Regions from separate parts of the Shouchella sp. JSM 1781072 genome, predicted to be linked through region 2. Evidence: predicted binding sites of a transcription regulator. Region 2 holds the regulator's gene; each other region holds the start of a gene.

Region 1 (4,290 bases), on a different contig from region 2:
ATGCACAAGCGCTTTTTCAAGAGAGCAATATTGAATTAGAAGTAGAAGAAGATCAGCTCGCCACATCCTATTTTGAACATACAGGTTCGCTAACAGCTGAATGGGATGGCGAAGAACTAACGCTTCCTCAGCTTAGTGCTTATATGGAAAGCGATGATCGAAACCAACGTAAGCGGGCGATGACAAAATTAAGAGAAGCGTTTATTGAAAAAGAAGAGCCACTGCAAGAGATACTGACGGAATTAATTCAACTTAGGCAGAAAAAAGCAGAAAACGCTGGTTTTACAAACTATATGGACTACATGTTTAAGAAGTATGAACGGTTTGATTATACGCCAGAAGACTGTAAACGTTTAGCTGAAAACGTGGCGACTTACGTGAAGCCGATTGTGGAAAAAATACATAAACGGCACCAGCATGAGTTAGGTCTTGATTCATACTTACCGTGGGATCGTAGTGGGATAAAGCAGGGTGAAAATCCGCTTAAACCGTTTCAAACCACTGAAGAGCTTGTGTCCAAGACCGAAACCGTCTTAAACCAATTAGACCCATCATTCGGGAAACTCTTAGCTGATTTAAATAAAGGAAGCGCGCTTGACCTTGAAAGTCGAAAAGGGAAGTCACCAGGTGGATTTTGTTCGCCACTCCCTCTTTCACAGCTTTCCGTTATTTTTATGAATCATGCTAAGCAACATGAGGATATGATTACGCTTGTTCATGAGATGGGTCATTGTATTCATAATGATTTAAAGAAAGATCTTCCTCTCGAGATGTACCGTGAAACGCCAATGGAATCAAGTGAACTTGCGAGTATGTCAATGGAGCTATTTTCTATGCCGTTTTGGAACACGTATTATCCAAAGCAGCAGGATTACGAGCGAGCAAAAAGGGATCAATTAGAATCAGTTGTGACGTTTTTGCCAGGTGGTGTTGTTATCGATCAGTTTCAGCACTGGTTGTATGAAAACCCGACCCATACAGCGGCAGAGCGAAACGAGAAATACCGAGCATTAGTAGAAGCGCACCATTCTAATCTTGTAGACTGGTCTAATTATGAAAAGTGGCAGGAAACACAGTGGCTTGGCGTGCTGCATATTTTTGAAGTTCCTTTCTACTACATTGAATACGTTATTGCCCAGCTCGGTGCTATTCAAATGTACAAAAATTTTCAAGAAAATCCTGAGAAAACGTTAAAGCAATATAAAGAGGCATTAGCGCTCGGGAGTTCAACATCTTTATCGGAAGTATTTGAAACGGCGGGGATTCGTTTTGATTTCTCTGAGGAAATGATTCGCTCCTTGATGGCGTTTATGGAAAAAGAACTACAGCTCTAATAGAAAAAGATAGCGCCAATTAGCTAGCGCTATCTTTTTTCTGTATGTATGTGTTTTAGGAGGCCTCGACGCTGAAGTTCTTGTTTTAAAATCGAAATAAAATCAGCGTTTAAGCTTAGATCGATCGCACGATTATACGTTTCGAGAAGAAGATCATCGGAAAGTTTCTGTAACATAACGAGGCTCTCCCTTTTAGTTAATAGATTTCTTGTATACATGTAATTTAACACAATATATAGTGTTAATCAATAAAATCTATCACTATATATACTTATTTTCAGAAAAACAAAAGCAGTTCGACAGAATGTGAGTCTCTTTGATTAGAGCAGTCATATTCAGTTAACTTTTTCGACAAACATCTTTAATCATTCGAAGGTTAAGCCATTCATAATCGTCGTCAAAAAGGAGCTTGATGCGCTTGTTCAAGTCGTCATATTTTGTAATGACACCATCTAATGGAAGATAACGACCTTCGTTCCAAATCGTTACCGTTACACAGTGCTGTTCATTCATTGCTTCTAAGATCGTTTCGCCAAGTTCCTGCCAGCTATCTTCTGATAATGGTTCGTGCAGTGGAATATAGGATTCTTCTTGCTGTAATTTTAGCCAGCTTTCTTTATGTTCGGGAAGCATCATTCGACTGCCTTCCCAAAGTAAATTTCCGCGTTTTACAAACAGTTCTTCTTTTCGCATATCGAACATCCTTTCGGTTTTTTCTTTTATTATATACGAATGTGCGTTCGTTATACAATGGAAATTATTACATAATAAAAAAGTGATTGACCTCGTTATAAAGTGTTTGTGTGCAACGAATGAATGTTGAGGAAGACATCTATTTACGAATAGGATGTTTTCTCTGCAATTAAAGAGGGTAAGAAACCGTGATACTGATTTAGAGAAGGGGTTAAATATGCGATGGATTTTAGATAGGCCGAAATTGACGGTCTTATTCTTTATTATGCTTACAGCTGTTGGAGCAATTAGTTTTTCGCAGCTTTCACAAAGAGAAATTCCGGAATTTGAACCACCGATTGGTCAAATTGTCACGCCATATCCAGGGGCTTCATCAGAGGAAGTGGAACAACAAATTACCGCTCAGGTAGAGGATATTCTTGGAAACTATGAAGAAATCGAGTCATACGAATCAGTCTCGGCACCGAGTCTGTCTCTTATTACGGTCGAACTCGACGAAAGTGTCGAAAACAAAGAAGCGCTTTGGAATGATATTAGTCAACAAGTAAATGGGCTGGCATCTTCCTTACCTGAAAATGCGTCAAACCCGGAAGTGGAAACGGATTTAGGAGATCAAGGGTTAGCGACGTACCAAATAACGTACGATGATGATGTAGACGTAGAAACGTTACAGCAAATGATTGAAACATATGAAGAAAATCTATCTTCACTTGTTGATATTACCGGTGTTGACGTGCAAGGAACAGTGGGACAAGAAGTTGCCGTCACATTGGATGCTGACGCGATGGAAGAAAACGACCTTTCTTTTGCCCAAGTGCTTGGCGTGTTGCAAGGTGAAGAAAATGTCACGCCTATTGGTGAATGGGAAAATGGAGAAGCCGTTGTGCCAGTCAACCTTGATACATATCAAGATGTTTCATCATTTAATGAGCTCCCTGTTGGTGTAAATGATGAAGGGGATCTTGTTCGTCTAGAAGACGTAGGAACGATGCAACAACAATTTAAAGCACGTGAAGAAGCCGTTCAATTTAATGGGGAACGAGCCATTTCTCTTACGTTTACCTTGCAGTCAGGTAGCAGTGTGCCAAGTGCGCAAGAAGAACTTGATGGCTTTGTGGAACAACTCGCGGCGGATTTACCTGAGGGGGCAGAAATTGAGCTTTTATACTCACAGTCGGACCTTGTCTCGGATTTATTTGCAGATTTGGCTTGGTCATTCGCATTTGCGTTTTTAGCAGTACTAATTGTCTGTTCACTTGGTTTACGAATCGGCTCCGCTATTAGCGTCGCAATAGCTGTTCCCGTATCATTAAGTATTGGCTCCATTGCATTACCATTTTTCAACGTAGACTTAAATCAAATTTCATTGATTGCTTATATTCTTGTGTTAGCGATTTTAGTCGATGATGCGATCGTGGTGAATGACAACATTGAAAGACAATTAAGGCAAGGGAAATCACCGAAAGAAGCGGCAAGAAAAGGAACGACAGAAGTACTTGGTTCTGTCATTACGTCAACGATCATCGTTGTGTTTACGTTCTTTCCAATTTTATTTTTACCAGGTGGCGCAGGGGAATTTATTCGTCCACTTCCAGTTGTAGTCGTGAGCGCAATTATTGCTTCAACCGCAGTTGGGTTAATCGGTGTGCCTGTTTATCGAGTGTGGAAAGAAAACAGGAAGCCGTTAAAGCAAGATAGCCGCCCAGCAGGAATTGCAGGTCCTGTTTTAGAAAAAGGTGGCCAATGGTACGGACGTAAATTAATGAGAGGTGTTGTGAATCATCCCTTTATCGTTGCGTTCACTGGTTTGTTTCTAGGAACCGCAGCGTATGGATTGATCCCGTGGATTCCGATTGAGTTCTTCCCGGATTCTGATCGAGAAGAAGTGTTTGTTGAAACGACACTTGAAGACGGAACGCCTCTTGCGCAAACAGAAGCGGAAGCGGAAGAAATGGCGGCATGGTTAGGAGAACATGATTTTGTTCGGTCGGTCTCCAGCTATTCTGGAACAGCTATCCCGCGTTTATTTAATTCTGATGGTGGGGGAGAAGAAAGTGAAAATCTAGCCAATTTCCTCGTGTTTATTGATAAAGAACAAATTGAAGCTAGAAGTGCAATGGACTTGTGGAGCGAAACGCTACCAGAAGAGTTCTCAGTCATTGAAACGTATGAAGTGTCCATCATCGAGTCAGGTCCGCCAGTAGGCGCGCCAATCGCGATTGACATAAGTGGACCATCTGTTGAGCAACTGATGGAAAAAAGT
Region 2 (4,290 bases):
TAAATCACCGTCTCCACAAATCGCATACGTGAAATGATCAACAATTTCATGGTCATCTGTATTGTATGTCGCAGCTAAGTGACGCTCCGCCATTGCCATCCCTACTGCCATTGCAACACCTTGCCCAAGTGGACCTGTTGTTGCTTCAACGCCTGCCGTATGACCATATTCTGGGTGTCCTGGCGTACGACTTCCTAACTGACGAAATGATTTCAAATCATCCAACGTCACATCATAACCTGTCAAATGAAGAAGGCTATATAAAAGCATGGAACCATGTCCTGCTGATAAGACAAAACGATCTCGGTTTGTCCACTCAGGGTTTGCTGGGTTATGATTCATGTGATTTGCCCATAAATCCAACGCCATTGGCGCTGCGCCCATTGGCATCCCAGGGTGACCTGAATTGGCTTTTTCAATACTATCAATTGAAAGTGTTCGAATGGTATTTACCGCTAATTCTTCAATATTGTTTTTCATTTGTTACACCCTTTCATTCTTCGTACGTTTCCATCATAAACAAAATAAAAAAAATGTACAAGCCTGACGGGAGCTTGTACATTTAGTGTGGTGGATTTTGTTTTTGTGCTTTACTATCTTTTAGCTTTTGCGGTGTCACATCCGTACCCTCTTCATCAACAACTTTAACGGAATGTAGTTGATTTTTAAATGTGGAGCGGAACGTATTTAAATATTCTTTTCGAAGCGCTTGCTGTTCGTCTTTTTGCTGCTTCGTTAATCCTGATGTCTTCGCTAGTTGAGACAGTTCATTGATTCGGTCTAATTTTGATTTTGATAACAACGTCAATCACCTATCCTTCGGTTGTCATCATAGCATCTTCATTTCATTAGATCAACTCATCTGATTTTGTTTGCTCGTATTGCTGAAAACGCCGATGTACCGTTGCTTTTGAACAATGATAACCTAACCCATTTAACGTTATCGCAATGTCATGAAACGTTAGCTTTTTCTCTCGCAATCTAACAATTTCTTCAATTGGGAGGTCTTTTTTACTGCGTCCCCCACTACCTGTATCTTTTAAGTTGCGCTCCGGATGATACCCTTTTTCAATCGCTTTTCTCATCCCGCGTTTGATTTTCAAGTTATGTAATTTTCGCTGGTACTCTTCCACGATGGCTACGATTTCAAAAACCATCTCGTCTGCTTCTGATAAATGTAATGCACCATCGTTGTGACATGTATAAATCGTAATGCCATACTTTTGAAGTTGATATAGAATAGCAGTCCTCGCTCTTCCCCTACCAATTCTCGTCTCGTCTGTTACAAGCAAATGCGTAAACGTTTGTTTTTTTGCTTGATCTAAAAGAAATAGAAGATTATCGCGATCCAAGTCATATCCACTAGCAACCTCAGAAAGACAATCGCTCACTTCTATTCCATGTTGATGAGCCATTTTCACTAATTCATCTTCTTGACGAGCTAAAGACGTTTGTTGACTTTCTTTATCCGTACTAACTCGACAATATAAAATGGCTTTATTTCGTTTCATACTGTACCTCCCACTGCAATGTTTCAGCGACTAACGATCATTTAAAAGGATTACGTGACTGTCCGTATTGCTGTTTCGATCCTCTACTTGCTCGTTCTCATCACCATCAAAGGATAACAAACTACTAAACATAAATAAAACAGTAATAATACCAGCAATAATAATTCCTTTTTCTTGATTCTTCTTCATTATCGATCACCCGTTCGTAAGAATATTTGTTCTTACTCTAAGATACTTCGAACTTTTGTTCGTGTCAAGCATTTTTAGAACTTATGTTTGCGTTCGTATGTTCGATGTGCTAAAGTAAAGATAACGAATACATAGATAAAGCAGGTGAAGAGGAGTGTCTAAATTATCTACTAGACAAGAAGAAATTTTATTATTTATTAAAGATGAAGTAAAAAAGAAAGGCTATCCGCCTTCCGTACGTGAAATTGGGGAAGCAGTAGGTTTAGCATCAAGCTCAACCGTACATGGTCATCTTGCTCGTCTTGAAAAGAAAGGATACATTCGTCGTGATCCTACGAAACCTCGAGCAATTGAAGTGCTTTCGCTTGAAGAAGCACTGGACGAGCCTTCCATTATTCGTGAACGTGCACGCTATATTCCTGTAATTGGTAAGGTTACAGCAGGTAGTCCAATTACAGCGATTGAAAATATCGATGACTACCTCCCCCTTCCAGATCATATGTCTGGTCATGAACAAGTGTATGCCTTAGTTATTCAAGGTGAAAGTATGATCGAAGCGGGTATTTTCGATGGGGACCAAGTCATTGTGAAGCAACAGCAAAGTGCTGATAATGGTGATATTATTGTTGCGATGACTGATGAAAATGAAGCCACCGTCAAACGTTTTTTCCGAGAAAAGAACTACATTCGCCTTCAGCCTGAAAATTCAACAATGAAGCCGATTATACTAGACAATTGTACGATTTTAGGAAAAGTCATTGGTGTTTTCCGAACGATCCATTAAACATAAAGAAAGAGCACCGGAAAACCCAGTGCTCTTTTTTTACGCCTTTATTGATGATGGGCTTGACTGTCAGCCTCATTCTCTTCTTTTTTACTTTCACTATTTAACATGATTTTTAAAACAATCGCGGTCAGAAGAAACAAGACGCCGGCACTAATAAATACATACGGAATACCAAAACTCGCTGCAATTAAACCGCCTGAGACCGGTCCTAATACGTTTCCTAAAAAACGAAAGCTTTGATTATAACCGAGCACTTCCCCTTGCATCGATACTGGACACGCTTGGCGAATAAACGCTGTCGTGCAAGGAATTAATCCTCCTACCGCTAAACCAAAGACGAAGCGTAACACAATTAATTGCCAGAGTGAATCAACGAATGCTTGCGGAATGAAAAACACACCAGACAAAATAAGTAAAATGAGCATTACCTTTTCATGGCCCATTCGATCACCTAGCTGTCCCCATTTTCGAGTTGACAATAAGTTCCCTAAACCGGTTATTGAAAACGCTAAACCGGCTAAAAATGCCATATTTTCAACTGGCCCGACTAAATCATTAACGAATAGAGCTAAAAGTGGCTGGACGCTAAACAATGCCATTTGAATAATGAGCGCTACAACCATTACCATGATTAGCATAGGGGAACGAACAATAAATGCCAGTACCTCTTTTGCTGCATATTTCCGCTTTTTCTCACCTTTTTCTTCATAAATCACTTCTTTTACCCCAAAAACAACAAGTAGTGATGCGAGGGTTAAGATTGACGCGGTCAATACAAACGTTAATTCCATTCCAACAGTATCTGCGATCAGACCTCCAAACAAAGGTCCTAGTAAACCTCCAGAAACAGTACCTGTCTGTAAAGTTCCGAGCGTTTCTCCTGCTGTACGCTTACTACTTTGTGCTGCAATTAGAGCCATTGATGCAGGGATAAACCCTGTCGCAAGCCCCATGAAAGCACGCAGAACAAACAATGCCTCAACAGATTGAACATACCCCATAAGAAATACCGAGATGGCAATCCCAAAACCAGTTCCAATGAGTACTTTTTTTCGTCCGTAACGATCTCCAATTCGTCCCCAAATTGGCGCAACGAGAAAAGCAACTAAGAAAGAAATACCGAAAACAAAGCCAGACCATCTTTGAACATCTTCACCTGAATATTGTCCGAACGATTCAATGTAAAGAGATAAAAATGGAATGACCATTGTCATACTTGCACCAACAAACAAGTTGGCAAACCACATAATCATTAAATTACGCTTTTCCGCTTTTATACTGATCACCTTCGTTGTCTAAAGATCTTCCTTGTTTATTTCGCAACTCTAAATATATGCGAAAAAAAAACAGCCGTCAAACGCTCTCTCCTAGCTAAATCTGTAAGAAAAGAGTCTAAACAGCCCGTTTTCTTTCATTTCATTCTCTTTTCACACATCCGAAAAAATTTCATAGGATGACTATAACCCATACATAGGAGGCGAATGGAATGGATCTTTCAGATGAAATGGTATTGCTTATCACCATTCTTGTCCTGTTTTTGTTACTTGTCATTGTAGGAATTATTTTATTTTATCTTTAACCGCTTCAAAAAAGCGAAAGTGTTTGGTAGCGTATTTCAACTAAATTCGTTACACTCACTCCAAGCAAACGAACTTGGTGACGGATCTCTCCATATTCAAACCACAATTCTTGCACATACTGATATAACGCTTCACTTGTGTGAACGTAATCAGGTAAACTAATCCGCCTCGTTATCGTTTCAAATGATCGATAGCGAATCTTCAAGACAATAGTTTTCCCTTG
Region 3 (4,290 bases), on a different contig from region 2:
TATTTACCGAAGCACAAAAACCTGCAATGAAACTGCAAGTGGATTTAGGGGAATTAGGTATAAAAGCGTCTTCAGCTCAAATCACAAAACGTTATCAGCCTGAAGAATTAGTGGGAAAACAAGTCTTAGCCGTTGTTAACTTTCCTGCAATGAAAATTGCTGGCTATACGTCGGAGATTCTCGTGCTCGGAGCTGTGCCGGGAGAAGACGATGTAGTCTTGATTCAACCTGAGACGAATGTTGCAAATGGAACGAGAGTCGGCTAATAGATGAATTGGGGATAACTCAATTTAATGTGGTGAGATTATCCACATAAAGCGGATACATCCACATTTTTATGTGTATAACTTGTAACTTATCCACTTTTTGTGCTTGGATCATGTGTACAAATTGTTTTTGAAGAAAGAAAACTTTTTAAGTGATTTTAAGTGATTGAAAAAAACGCTTATAAAAACTTACATTATTACTTTTATTCACTTATAATAGAGGATGGGAATTGTCCCTATTGCTCAAGCCTAAAAAGAGTAGCACCACTAATGCTGCTCTTTGGGTGATTGAGCGAACCTCATTTGCGACGCTACGTCTTTTTTTATATACTAGTAATAACATCGTTCGAGCATTCGAATGAAATACTTACATTGACTGAGGGTTATGGCGAGCATGTTAACAACACTTAAAGATGAACAGTTTGATGAGCTTTATCAGCTATTTGAGGAAAGTTTTCCACAAGACGAATTTCGCTCGTATACTGTCCAAAAAGGATTATTGGACAGAGAAAATTACAATGTATACATTTACGAGCAGAATCAAGACATTGCTGCTTTTTTTGCTGTGTGGGAAACAGAAGACTTTGTTTTCCTGGAACACTTTGCTGTTAGAGAAGCCTATCGTAACGGAGGCTTAGGGGGGAAGCTTTTAAAGCACATGCTTGAAGAAGTAAACAAGCCAGTAATCATTGAAGTAGAGCCACCAGATGACGAATTAAAGCAACGTCGTGTTGCCTTCTACGAACGCAACGGCTTTCACTTCAGTTCGTACGGCTACATTCAACCTGCGCTAGGAGAAGATAGACAGCCGATGCCATTAAACGTAATGGCTTATCCACAACCGTTAAACGATGAGCGGTTTTATGTATTCAAAGACTGGATTTTTGCTGAATTATACAATTAACGTTTAATGACGATGCCACGCTTCTCTATAGAGCGTGGTTTTTTATATGGGATTTACTTGTTTTTTAGCGTTAAAATTTTTGTCTCTTCAATAAGTTTTGATTGAATATAGAGCTGTTGTTTTGCTATGGCTTTGAAATCTTTGCGTTTTAAATCAGCTTCATACTTAGATAGCTCACTCACTTGTTTACTTAATTTATCCATCTGAACCTCTCCTTTAACTACGCCTGTAGTAGTCATCGATCATGAACAATTGAATTGTTGTTATTGTATCAACCCTATTAGTAGAGGGACAAGCGTAAACGGAACTTTACAAACTTTCTATTCACAATTTGTAGATTTTGCAGGATTCTTTCACCTCGTTGTCATAATGGAAACATTATCCTCTAGTATATAGAATGTACGTTCGTATATACTACAAGCAATTGGAGGGTAAAAGATGAAGGATGAACAGGAAATAGATTTGTTCGATTTTTATCAAGATCTAGATACAAACGACGACATTGTTTTTACCGTGCGGACATTGTTATTAACAAACATGGCTAAAGCTATTCTTCATAAACAATTATGCGATTTAGAGCAAAACGAGAACCTTGCGCCTTCAACATCGACATATCTTAGAAGACTTCAACGTATGATGGCATTATTAAGCAATGATCTCTATTATATGAAGCGTTATTTAAAACAAGAGGGCGTGAAAGTGAGCGACACGCCGATTGAAGCGACGAGAAGCTATATGAACTGGTCATACTGGCATAAAGGAAGAGTAGCGCAAACAGGAGGAACCCCAACACAACTAAAGCAACAAATAAAAGCGCTTATTGCAGACTACTGGAAGCTGACGAAAGAGAGAGAACAAGATGGCGAAAGAAACGGGTTGTCCTTTTGAAGAGGCCTTAAGTATTCCTTTAGAAGAGATCAATGAAGAGTTGTTATGGAATGAAGTGTTAAAAAAAGAGAATGTAAAGGAAGACTAGTCTTAACAAAAAAAGACAATAGCTTTTTAAACTTTGTCCGTGCTATAATGACAAACATCCTTTGTATAAATACAGAATGATTAAGGGAGAGGGAACATGAAGTTAATTGTACGTTTATTACTCGGTATAGTACTTGGTATAATAATAGGACTTGTTGCAAATGAAGATATTGCACGTTTTATGGTGACAATTAGTGATGTAATTGGTAGCTTTATTTTCTTTATGGTGCCGCTTATTATTCTCTTTTTTATTGCCGCTGGAATTGCAAATCTCGGAAAAGGAGGAGGGAAGTTACTCGGGGCGACTATTAGTATTGCGTATGTATCAACGATTTTAGCAGGGATGTTCGCCGTTACAGTAGCGATGATTATCTTTCCTATGATTGGTCTTTCTGGGACTGAAGCAACCGCACCTGAAGGGTTAGATGCTTTGATTGATTTTGAACTTGAACCAATCTTTGGTGTATTGACCGCGCTAGTCTTAGCCTTCGTCCTAGGAATTGGAATTGCGGCGACAGAATCGATAACGTTTAAACGTGTTGTTGATGAAGGACAGAAAATTGTAGAACTTGTGATTCGTAAGGTTATTCTTCCTTTATTGCCTTTTTATATTGCGGGTGTATTGGCAGAAATGGCCTATGAAGGAGCCGTATTCGAAACGTTAAGTGTCTTTGCTATTGTGCTTATCTTAGCCATTAGCATGCACCTGATCTGGCTGATTGTGCAGTATACAATTGCTGGTATTGTCAACGGAGAAAATCCGTTTCGCTTAATGAAAAATATGATTCCGGCTTATGTAACTGCGCTTGGAACGATGAGCAGTGCAGCAACGATTCCGGTAACCGTAAATGCGGTCAAGAAAAATCGTATTAAAGATTCAATCGCAAATTTTGTTGTGCCGCTTTGTGCCAATATTCACCTGTCAGGAAGCACCATTACGATTCTTACAGCTGCAACGGCAGTTATGTATATGATGCCAGGACTTGAATTTCCTGGTTTTATCGGAATGATTCCAGTTATATTAACGCTCGGCATCATTATGATTGCTGCACCAGGTGTTCCAGGAGGAGCAGTAATGGCAGCAGTTGGAATTCTTTCGTCCATGCTCGGATTTAATGAAGCTGCGATTGCGCTTATGATTGCAATTTACCTTGCCCAAGACAGCTTCGGAACAGCCACAAATGTTACAGGGGATGGAGCGATTGCTCTCATTGTAAATGGGGGTAAAAAGGAGTAAGGGCTATAGAACCGTTTAAACAAATGGAACCAAGTAGGGAACCCCCCTCTTGGTTTTTTTATTTGCGCTATACAGAATGTATGTTCTTATGATAGAATATTCATAAAAAAGATAGGTCACCTTAGCCCAACGACATTGTAGAGGAGTCGTACTATGACAGTAGGATTATTGCATCACATTGAACTGTACGTATCAGATTTAAAGAAAAGTACCGAGTTTTGGGGATGGTTATTAGAATCGCTAGGCTATGAGAAGTATCAAGAATGGGACGAGGGGAAGAGCTGGAAGCTTGGTGATACCTATATGGTCTTTGTACAAACGGAAGAAAAGTATCTGGACCCTCCTTATCATCGAAAACGTGTTGGTTTAAATCACCTTGCGTTTCATGCGAAATCAACCGCTCATATTGATGAAATGACCGAGGCATTTAAGCATAAGCAGGTCCCCATTTTATATGAAGCTACGCATCCTTTTGCTGGAGGAGAGGGGTACTATGCAGTGTATGTGGAAGACCCCGACCGAATAAAAGTGGAGCTTGTGGCTCCAGAGAGTAGTGTGTGCAACCATGATAAGTAATGAAGAGAAGGAAAAAAAAGTAGAGAAAGTGATGGCATATAGCGCCTATTTAGCGGCGGGAAGCTATCAGTTTAGCACAGATTTTCGAATCTTTTTTCACGAGTCGAAACAACATCACCCGATATGTCGAAACGTTGAGGGAACAACCGAAGTATGGAACATTGCTGATGAACAGAAACAATTTGCTGGTAAGATCCTTTGGTTTAGTAGCAGTGGGGACATAAGGATTTTCTCAAATACTGAAGTGTTGACTCTTTGTGCAAACAAAGAAAACTATCTTAGAAAAATTGAAAATAATGAGCACTTCTCTTATGATTTTCAGCTGCCAAAGC

Evidence for each region. The regulator LexA, encoded in region 2, represses DNA repair genes until DNA is damaged. The targets are predictions, from matches to a motif close to CGAACATATGTTCG.
Region 1: ACE1TH_RS10200 (YolD-like family protein) is a predicted target of LexA. The motif match lies at 2,064-2,077, and genes of this name have one in related genera.
Region 3: ACE1TH_RS12180 (YhjD family protein) is a predicted target of LexA. The motif match lies at 1,565-1,578, and genes of this name have one in related genera.

The regions. Positions count from the first base shown of each region.
Region 1 is NZ_JBHFQE010000002.1:162,028-166,317, reverse strand. Features, by position in the region: gene ACE1TH_RS10210 (M3 family oligoendopeptidase) at 1-1,334, shown strand, start outside; gene sda (sporulation histidine kinase inhibitor Sda) at 1,364-1,510, opposite strand; gene ACE1TH_RS10200 (YolD-like family protein) at 1,674-2,027, opposite strand; gene ACE1TH_RS10195 (efflux RND transporter permease subunit) at 2,245-4,290, shown strand, end outside.
Region 2 is NZ_JBHFQE010000001.1:903,361-907,650, reverse strand. Features, by position in the region: gene tkt (transketolase) at 1-480, opposite strand, end outside; gene ACE1TH_RS04810 (DUF896 domain-containing protein) at 563-802, opposite strand; gene ACE1TH_RS04805 (YneB family resolvase-like protein) at 849-1,511, opposite strand; gene ACE1TH_RS04800 (hypothetical protein) at 1,542-1,700, opposite strand; gene lexA (transcriptional repressor LexA) at 1,855-2,484, shown strand; gene ACE1TH_RS04790 (MFS transporter) at 2,532-3,740, opposite strand; gene dinB (DNA polymerase IV) at 4,072-4,290, opposite strand, start outside.
Region 3 is NZ_JBHFQE010000002.1:519,564-523,853, reverse strand. Features, by position in the region: gene ACE1TH_RS12195 (tRNA-binding protein) at 1-266, shown strand, start outside; gene ACE1TH_RS12190 (GNAT family N-acetyltransferase) at 661-1,170, shown strand; gene ACE1TH_RS12185 (hypothetical protein) at 1,224-1,373, opposite strand; gene ACE1TH_RS12180 (YhjD family protein) at 1,609-2,058, shown strand; gene ACE1TH_RS12175 (dicarboxylate/amino acid:cation symporter) at 2,243-3,382, shown strand; gene ACE1TH_RS12170 (VOC family protein) at 3,536-3,958, shown strand; gene ACE1TH_RS12165 (phosphotransferase) at 3,948-4,290, shown strand, end outside.